Regions from separate parts of the Microbacterium sp. zg.Y909 genome, predicted to be linked through region 1. Evidence: riboswitches for the same ligand, from Rfam matches in the RefSeq annotation. Region 1 holds a riboswitch; the other holds the start of a gene.
The links. A riboswitch is a leader RNA that binds a small molecule or an ion and turns the genes downstream of it on or off. The one in region 1 is predicted to bind guanidine.
Positions count from the first base shown of each region.

Region 2: it holds a riboswitch for guanidine, as region 1 does, so the genes downstream of both, NQ160_RS15980 (DMT family transporter) here and NQ160_RS06625 (DMT family transporter) in region 1, are expected to answer to the same signal.

Region 1 is NZ_JANJFJ010000059.1:12,308-16,710, forward strand. It holds gene NQ160_RS06615 (ROK family transcriptional regulator) at 1-1,172, opposite strand, end outside; tRNA gene NQ160_RS06620 (tRNA-Arg) at 1,743-1,818, opposite strand; gene NQ160_RS06625 (DMT family transporter) at 2,063-2,383, opposite strand; guanidine-III (ykkC-III) riboswitch at 2,394-2,458, opposite strand; gene NQ160_RS06630 (CPBP family intramembrane glutamic endopeptidase) at 2,502-3,374, opposite strand; gene trmB (tRNA (guanosine(46)-N7)-methyltransferase TrmB) at 3,371-4,129, opposite strand; gene NQ160_RS06640 (DUF3097 domain-containing protein) at 4,172-4,403, opposite strand, start outside.
Region 2 is NZ_JANJFJ010000245.1:1,986-6,388, reverse strand. It holds partial or broken gene NQ160_RS15995 (DUF3097 domain-containing protein) at 1-181, shown strand, start outside; gene trmB (tRNA (guanosine(46)-N7)-methyltransferase TrmB) at 224-982, shown strand; gene NQ160_RS15985 (CPBP family intramembrane glutamic endopeptidase) at 979-1,851, shown strand; guanidine-III (ykkC-III) riboswitch at 1,894-1,958, shown strand; gene NQ160_RS15980 (DMT family transporter) at 1,969-2,289, shown strand; tRNA gene NQ160_RS15975 (tRNA-Arg) at 2,530-2,605, shown strand; gene NQ160_RS15970 (helix-turn-helix domain-containing protein) at 2,749-3,600, opposite strand; gene NQ160_RS15965 (DUF6157 family protein) at 3,650-4,054, shown strand; gene NQ160_RS15960 (DUF6804 family protein) at 4,059-4,403, opposite strand.

The DNA.
Region 1 (4,403 bases):
TCGCGGACAAGGCGACCTTGGTCACCCGAGACCCCCTGGGCATCGAACGGCGTGGCGAGCACGAGTGCGGCAGCGCCCTGTGCCCAGCTGTCGTCCTGCCACCGCTCCACCTCGACCGGGATCCCCCGCTTGCCGGGCACGAGCGCGGCGCGCAGCGCCGCATCGAAAGACGCCGACCAGTGCGTCCACGCTTCAACGCCCTCCCCGAGCACGATGACCACGGCCGGGTCGAACAGGTTCACGGCGCCCGCGACGGCGCGACCAAGTTCGTGGCCCGCGTGCGCGAAGATCTCGCGCGCCTCGTCGTTGCCTCCATCGGCGAGAGCACGCAACGCGTCGATGCCTTCGCCTTCGCCGATCAGCCGAATGGAACGAGCATCATTGATCAACGCGGCCTGGCCGATGAGCGCCTCGAGGCATCCGCGGTTGCCGCACTGGCATAACGGGCCGTTTTCTCGTACGGGAATGTGACCCAGGTCACCTGCGCCGCCGGCACGCCCGCGCAAGACAACGCCGTCAGATACCAGCCCCGCACCCACGCCGTTGCCAACCGTGACCACGAGCGCGCTCCCGAACTCACGGCTGCGTCCAAAGAGTTGCTCGGCAACGCTGAGCGCGTTGACGTTGTTCTCCACTACGACCGGGAGTTGCAGTGCACGCCGAAGCAGGTCACCGAGCGGCACCTGCGCCCAGCCCAGTTGGGTGGAGTCCACGACTCCGATACCCTGCTCGGCCACTGTCCCCGGCAGGCCCACGCCAACGCCGAGAATCCGACCGGTTGCTCCAGACCCGATGAAGTCCCGTAGCAACGCGATGAGCGTAGACGTGGCAAGCGGGGAGATCGCCTCGAACGCCTCCGTTTCGGTGCGGAGCACTCGCCCGTCGATGCTGACCTCCACGAAGGCCACGTGGTCCGGAGCGACTTTAACGCCGATAGCTGCAAGATCATGGGACACCAGTCCCAGCATTCGAGCCGGGCGTCCGCCGCTACTCGCGGCTTCGCGCTCTTCGATGAGCCCCTCGGAGAGCAGGTCGCGAGTGAGTTGCGTCACCAGCGCGGGCGAAACGTCGAGCGCACGCGCCAGGTCGGCTCGGGACGCGGGCCCCTGGCCACCGAGGTGAGCCAGGATGGCGGTCCGGTTGACGTCCGGCTGGCTCCTATGCCCGACCATATTCACTCCTTTGTTTAGGACTGAATTAACCATAGAACCTGCTTGAGGGCTGTGTCCAGCCCGCTTCGGTAGACCATTCGCCCCACACACCCCGCGCCACTGACCCTGGCTGGCCTGGCGACGGCTGAAGCAGGCAAACGCCAGCAGCGTCACCCCCAGCGCTGGAACTTGACGTGGAGCCATGCGGGGACCGCGCGCTCGCCTCATCACCAGCGACTAGGCAGGGTGCGGGCGGGTCTTATCCGGGATACGACCGCGAAGGACGCGCCCCGCTCCTTCATGAGAGAACGCCGCTGTCCAGCGCGGTGGATCCTCGCCGTCGGACCCATACGCACGTAGCCCCACCAGCTACCTCACGACGGAACGCCGGCTCGAAGGTCGGCGCCAGCATCCCCGAAAACGGGCGCCGGCGCCCACGTCGAGCCATCCGCGCGTCTGAGGGCCTCATCCGCACATCCCACACGCCAGAAGCACTACGAAACGCGAAACGCCGCCTGGATCCAGGCGGCGTTTCTTTGTTCTTGGAAGTTCCGCGTACGAGTCATTACCCGATCCGCGTACAACCCGTAGTGGTGCCCCCGACAGGAGTCGAACCTGCGACCTACGGTACCGGAAACCGGCGCTCTATCCACTGAGCTACGGAGGCGTACCGAACGAGACTATCACTGGCCAGACGGCCCTCCCGACAACGCAGAACGCCCCGGAGCCTAAGCTCCGGGGCGATCAGTTGCGTGTGTCGGTTTCCGTATCCGGTCACCTCTCGGTTTCCACGTATCCGTTTTCTTCTCGCAGGACCGAAGCTACTCCGATCCCCCGCCGGGTCAAGGGGGCGCCGCGCAGAACGACTCACCCTCGGGTTGAACGTGAAGGATGCCGGCATCCGCCGCCCCTCACTCGGGGCTGACCAGCTTCAGCCCGACGATGCAGCCGACCAGGCCCAGGATGAGCAGGAACTTCACGAGCGAGAAGTCCTCATCCCCGGTGATCATCGCATAGACGACGGTGATCGACGCACCGATGCCCACCCACACGGCATACGCGGTGCCGGTCGAGATCTCGCGCATCGCGTACGCGAGGCCGCCCATGCTCATCACGAGCGCGACGCCGAAGACCACCGATGGCCACAGCTTGGTGAAGCCCTCGGATTTGCCCAGGGCGGTCGCCCAGACGGCTTCGAGAACTCCCGACACGACGAGAACGATCCACGACATGACACAGCCTCCTGGCCAGTCTTGTCGCTCACCGGGTACTGAACCGTCGTCCGGGGATCCGGTCGGGATCCGCCACCGATGCTACCGCCGCGCTCCGGGCTACGGGCCGCAGCGGCCGTCAGGGGGAGACGAAGAAGATCGCGTCGAGCAGCCCCGGGTTGTGGGCGTGCACGAGCACGGCGAACACCACCGCGTCGAAGAGCAGGTGCACCGTCACGACGTAGGCGAGCGAGCGCGTGCGCAGGAAGATGTAGCCCTGCAGAAGCGCGAACGGGATCGTCAGCGCCGGCCCCCATTCGCGGTAGCCGAGCTCCCACAGGAACGACACGAACACGATCGCCTGCAGCAGGTTCGCCGACAGATCGGCGAAGTGCCGGCGCAGCAGGGCGAACACGGTGCAGATGAAGAACAGCTCGTCCCAGATGCCGACGGCCCCGACGCCGACGAACAGGCGCGCGATGAGGTCGGGGGTGTCCACCACTGGCCAGTTCATGTAGACGCCCGAGGTGATGAAGTAAAACGGCAGGATCAGCCAGCCGAGCACCAGCACGAGCACAAGCCACACCCACTGGAAGGTCGTCCACCGCCCTCCCCCGCGCCACGGGAACGAGATCGCGCGGTCGCGGTAGACCCAGCGCGAGAGGACGTACGGCACGACCACGGCGCCGCCGAGGGCGAGCGTGAACCGCACCATCGCGGCGTTGTCGAGTTCCGCCTTCAGATCGATGAGGCTGACGATGACCATGCCGACCGCGATGAGCGACAGATCACGCACGAGGCTCGGCGGACGGGTGTCGGATGCCACGGGCACGGCATCGCGCCCGCCACGCCGTTCCACGAGAGCTGCCACCACGAGCCCTGCGATGAGCAGCGCCCACCCGAGCAGGGGCTGCAGCAGCACGAAGAACGCGGGAGCGGCCAGACACACCAGCAGCGCGGGCACGGTGGCGAGGGAGACGAACGGCCTGGTGGCCGGGACGACCGTCTTCACGCGCGCGCCTTCCGCCGGTAGACCAGATCGCGGATCTCGCGGCCCTTCGCGGCGCCCTTGCGCTCGAATGCGGTCACGACGCGCCCCTCGAACCGCGGGGCCCACGTGCCGGCGAACGCGGGCTCGAAGTCGGCGGCGCCTTCCATGACCTCGCGCATCTGCAGCGCGTAGTCCTCCCAGTCGGTCGCGAGTCGCAGCAGGCCGCCGTCGCGCAGCACGCGGGCGGCGAGCGCGGTGAAGGGCGGCACGACCAGTCGGCGCTTGGTGTGCTTCTTCTTGTGCCACGGGTCGGGAAAGAACACCCAGAGCTCCTGCACCGACGCTTCGGGCAGCAGGTGCTCGAGCACTTCGGGGGCGTTGGCATCGACGACGCGCAGGTTGCGCAGGCCCTGGCGGCCGGCGTCGAGCATGGTGCGGGCAAGGCCCGCCTTGAACACCTCGACTGCCAGGAAGTCCACCTCGGGGTGCGCCGCTGCCGCGTGCACGATCGCGTGCCCCTGACCGGAGCCGATCTCGACGACCAGCGGGGCGGAGCGCCCGAACACCTCTGCCGGGTCGACCTTGGACCCGGCTCTCACGCTCGTCGTCGCCCCGTCACGCTCCAGCGGCAGCGCGTAGAAGGGGGCCAGCTCGCGCCAGGCGCGCTCCTGCGCCTCGGACATGCGTCCGCTGCGGCGCACGAACGACACCGTGCGCTTTCGGAACGGGGCTTCGGAATCGGCGGTCGGGTCCGCGTCGGGCTCAGGGTCCGGCATGGGACAAGGCTACCGGTGTCGACCGGAGGGCCCCGCGACGGATCAGTCGTCCTGGGTGACGAAGTCGATGAGCCGCTCCACCGGTCCGAGCAGACTCGGGTCGAGGTCGCGGAAGGTGTGGACGCTCCCGAGAATCCGCTGCCACGCCCTCGCGGTGTCGGCCTGCTCCTCCGCGGGCCATCCGAGGGCCCGGCACACCCCGGTCTTCCAGTCGGTGCCGCGGGGAACCGTCGGCCACGCCGGGATGCCGACGGCGCGCGGCAGCACGCACTCC
Region 2 (4,403 bases), on a different contig from region 1:
CCGCGGCACCGACTGGAAGACCGGGGTGTGCCGGGCGCTCGGATGGCCCGCGGAGGAGCAGGCCGACACCGCGAGGGCGTGGCAGCGGATTCTCGGGAGCGTCCACACCTTCCGCGACCTCGATCCGAGTCTGCTCGGGCCTGTGGAGCGGCTCATCGACTTCGTCACCCAGGAGGACTGATCCGTCGCGGGGCGCGCCGGTCGACACCGGTAGCCTTGTCCCATGCCGGACCCTGAGCCCGACGCGGACCCGACCGCCGATTCCGAAGCCCCGTTCCGAAAGCGCACGGTATCGTTCGTGCGCCGCAGCGGACGCATGTCCGAGGCGCAGGAGCGCGCCTGGCGCGAGCTGGCCCCCTTCTACGCGCTGCCGCTGGAGCGTGACGGTGCGACGACGAGCGTGAGAGCCGGGTCCGAGGTCGACCCGGCAGAGGTGTTCGGGCGCACCGCCCCGCTGGTCGTCGAGATCGGCTCCGGCCAGGGGCACGCGATCGTGCACGCGGCAGCGGCGCACCCCGAGGTGGACTTCCTGGCAGTCGAGGTGTTCAAGGCGGGCCTTGCCCGCACCATGCTCGACGCCGGCCGCCAGGGCCTGCGGAACCTGCGCGTCGTCGATGCCAACGCCCCCGAAGTGCTCGAGCACCTGCTGCCCGAAGCGTCGGTCCAGGAGCTCTGGGTGTTCTTCCCCGACCCGTGGCACAAGAAGAAGCACACCAAGCGCCGACTGGTCGTGCCGCCCTTCACCGCGCTCGCCGCGCGCGTGCTGCGCGACGGCGGTCTGCTGCGCCTCGCGACCGACTGGGAGGACTACGCGCTGCAGATGCACGCGGTCATGGACGACGCCGCCGACTTCGAGCCCGGGTTCGCCGGCACGTGGGCCCCGCGGTTCGAGGGGCGCGTCGTGACCGCATTCGAGCGCAAGGGCGCCGCAAAGGGCCGCGAGATCCGCGATCTGGTCTACCGGCGGAAGGCGCGCGCGTGAAGACGGTCGTCCCGGCCACCAGGCCGTTCGTCTCCCTCGCCACTGTGCCCGCGCTGCTGGTGTGTCTGGCCGCTCCCGCGTTCTTCGTGCTGCTGCAGCCCCTGCTCGGGTGGGCGCTGCTCATCGCGGGGCTCGTGGTGGCCGCTCTCGTGGAACGGCGTGGCGAGCGCGATGCCGTGCCCGCGGCATCCGACACCCGTCCGCCGAGCCTCGTGCGTGATCTGTCGCTCATCGCCCTCGGCATGGTCATCGTCAGCCTCATCGATCTGAAGGCCGAGCTCGACAACGCCGCGATGGTGCGGTTCACGCTCGCCCTCGGCGGAGCCGTGGTCGTGCCCTACGTCATCTCGCGCTGGGTGTACCGGGACCGCGCGATCTCGTTCCCGTGGCGCGGGGGAGGGCGGTGGACGACCTTCCAGTGGGTGTGGCTTCTGCTCGTGCTGGTGCTCGGCTGGCTGATCCTGCCGTTTTACTTCATCACCTCGGGCGTCTACATGAACTGGCCGGTGGTGGACACCCCCGACCTCATCGCGCGCCTGTTCGTCGGCGTCGGGGCCGTCGGCATCTGGGACGAGCTGTTCTTCATCTGCACCGTGTTCGCCCTGCTGCGCCGGCACTTCGCCGATCCGTCGGCGAACCTGCTGCAGGCGATCGTGTTCGTGTCGTTCCTGTGGGAGCTCGGCTACCGTGAGTGGGGGCCGGCGCTGACGATCCCGTTCGCGCTTCTGCAGGGCTACATCTTCCTGCGCACGCGCTCGCTCGCCTACGTCGTGACGGTGCATCTGCTCTTCGACGCGGTGGTTTTCGCCGTGCTCGTGCACGCCCACAACCCGGGGCTGCTCGACGCGATCTTCTTCGTCTCGCCCTGACGGCCGCTGCGGCCCGTCACCCGGAGCGCGGCGGTAGCATCGAGGCGGATCCCGACCGGATCCCCGGACGACGGTTCAGTACCCGGTGAGCGACAAGACTGGCCAGGAGGCTGTGTCATGTCGTGGTTCGTTCTCATCGTGTCCGGAGTCCTCGAGGCCGTCTGGGCGACCGCCCTGGGCAAATCCGAGGGCTTCACCAAGCTCTGGCCATCGGTGGTCTTCGGCGTCGCGCTCGTGATGAGCATGGGCGGCCTCGCGTACGCGATGCGCGGGATCTCGACCGGCACCGCGTACGCCGTGTGGGTGGGCATCGGCGCGTCGATCACCGTCGTCTACGCGATGATCACCGGGGATGAGGACTTCTCGCTCGTGAAGTTCCTGCTCATCCTGGGCCTGGTCGGCTGCATCGTCGGGCTGAAGCTGGTCAGCCCCGAGTGAGGGGCGGATGCCGGCATCCTTCACGTTCAACCCGAGGGTGAGTCGATCTGCGCGGCGCCCCTTGACCCGGCGGGGGATCGGAGTAGCTTCGGTCCTGCGAGAAGAAAACGGAAACGTGGATACCGAGAGGTGACCGGATACGGAAACCGACACACGCAACTGATCGCCTCGGAGCTTAGGCTCCGGGGCGATCTGCGTTGTCGGGAGGGCCGTCCGGCCAGTGATAGTCTCGTTCGGTACGCCTCCGTAGCTCAGTGGATAGAGCGCCGGTTTCCGGTACCGTAGGTCGCAGGTTCGACTCCTGTCGGGGGCACCACCACTGAAAACGAAGATCGCCGTCCAGCTCTGGGCGGCGATCTTGTCGTTTCGGCTCGCTCTCGCGTGTTTCGCCAGAGTCTCGGGCCGGTCGCGGGAAACGGGCACTGGCGCTCCGAATGTCCACCCCGGTGCGACCCCGCCCTAACCGGCCAGCGCCTCGTTCGCCCGCGCCAGCGCTCGGAGGTAGGCACCGGGTGTCACCCCGGCGACGGAGCGGAAGTCGTTGGTGAGGTGCGCCTGGTCGACGTAGCCGAGTTCGACGGCGATGGCGGCGAGGCTCCCGTCTTCGGTTGAGAGGCGCCGGACGACCTCCTGCAGGCGCACGCGGCGAGCGATCTCACCGGGACTGCGCCCGATGTTCTCCCGCACTGTCCGTTGCAGGGTCCGCACGCCCACTCCGAGCGCGGTGGCCACGTCCGACGTCTTCCGCACGTGCGGTCGGTCGGCGATGACATCGAGGGCGGCATTCGCCAACCGCTGCGACGGCCTCAGCGGACGCTCGGCGAGGAGCGCCCGCACGAGGGTGTCTGCGGCCTCGGCCCTGGCGGTCGAGTCCGGCCCCGCCGCGATCTGCTGGAGGAGCCGGTGCGTGCGCCCGTCGAGGTCCGCGGTGACCTCTCGCTCGTAGGGGAGCGACGAAGCCTCGAGGTCGGACAGCACGGCGAGGCCGGCGGGACGCAGCCGAATCGCGAAGACGTCCCCGCTGCCGCTGATCGTGCGCGTCCACGCCGTGGATCGAGCGGACGTCACCACGAGCGGGGCCGCGACGTCGCCGCTCTCGATGCTGAGCGTGATCGACGGGTGGTCGATGATCCGCTGCTCGATGGACTCGCCGGGCTCGAGCCGCCACTGCACCGCCCAGTAGGTGTCGACCACGTCTCGGAGGTCTTCGGCCGGCGGGATCCACCGGGCGGAGAACCGCTCGAGATTCTGCGGCTGCAGCACTCCGGAGCGTTCGGCGGAGCCGATGGCTCTCGTGCGCGTGCCCTCCATGGCGCAATTCTGCAATACCGGCGCGGGCCGCGGGGCGCAGGATGCGGTCATGACGACGAACTACCGCAGTACCTTCATCACCACGGCGCCCGACTGTCCCGTGCCAGTCGCAGAGGTGCCGCCCGCGGGTGCGAAGCCGAGTGTGGCGTCCCTGCAGTACGAGTTGATCCACGATCACCCGTACGAGAGGACGTCGGACGAGATCCTCTTCGAGGTACACGCCGTGCGCGCCGGGATCAGCGAGTCCGAGCGCCCCGCGGAATGGGATCGCTTCTTCGCGAAAGATCAGGCGTGCCTGCGCGCCTCTCCGCTGGCCAAGCGGTACGGCTGGGGGTTCCACCACGACGAGCAGGGCCGCGTCGCGCTCGTCGCGCTCGGCAGCGCCGAGTACGCGTCCCTCGCCGAACGCGCTGATCTCACACAGAAGCCCGCGATGCGCTCGTCACGGGGGTGAGCGGCTAGGCGGCCGTCCGCGGGGAGCGGATCAGCGCGCCGGCGGTGAGGAGCACCGCCGCCGCGGCCACGTGGGCGCCCACCCACCACGGGCCGGAGAGCTCGAACGGATAGAGCGGGTTCCAGACGATCGCGATCGCGAGCATGACCGGCATCCACCACCATTGCCGGGCCTGCAGGGCGAACCATCCGATGATCACGGCGAGGATCGCCACGATGAAGCGGATCGCGAGGTAGTACTCATGGCTGAGTAGTGCGATGCCGGCCAGGCACGCGGTCGCGGCGAGGATCGCCGGGGCGAGTGCGTTGCGCTGGTACTCCGACGGCGCGCGGGTCTGCGGTGAGGGCAT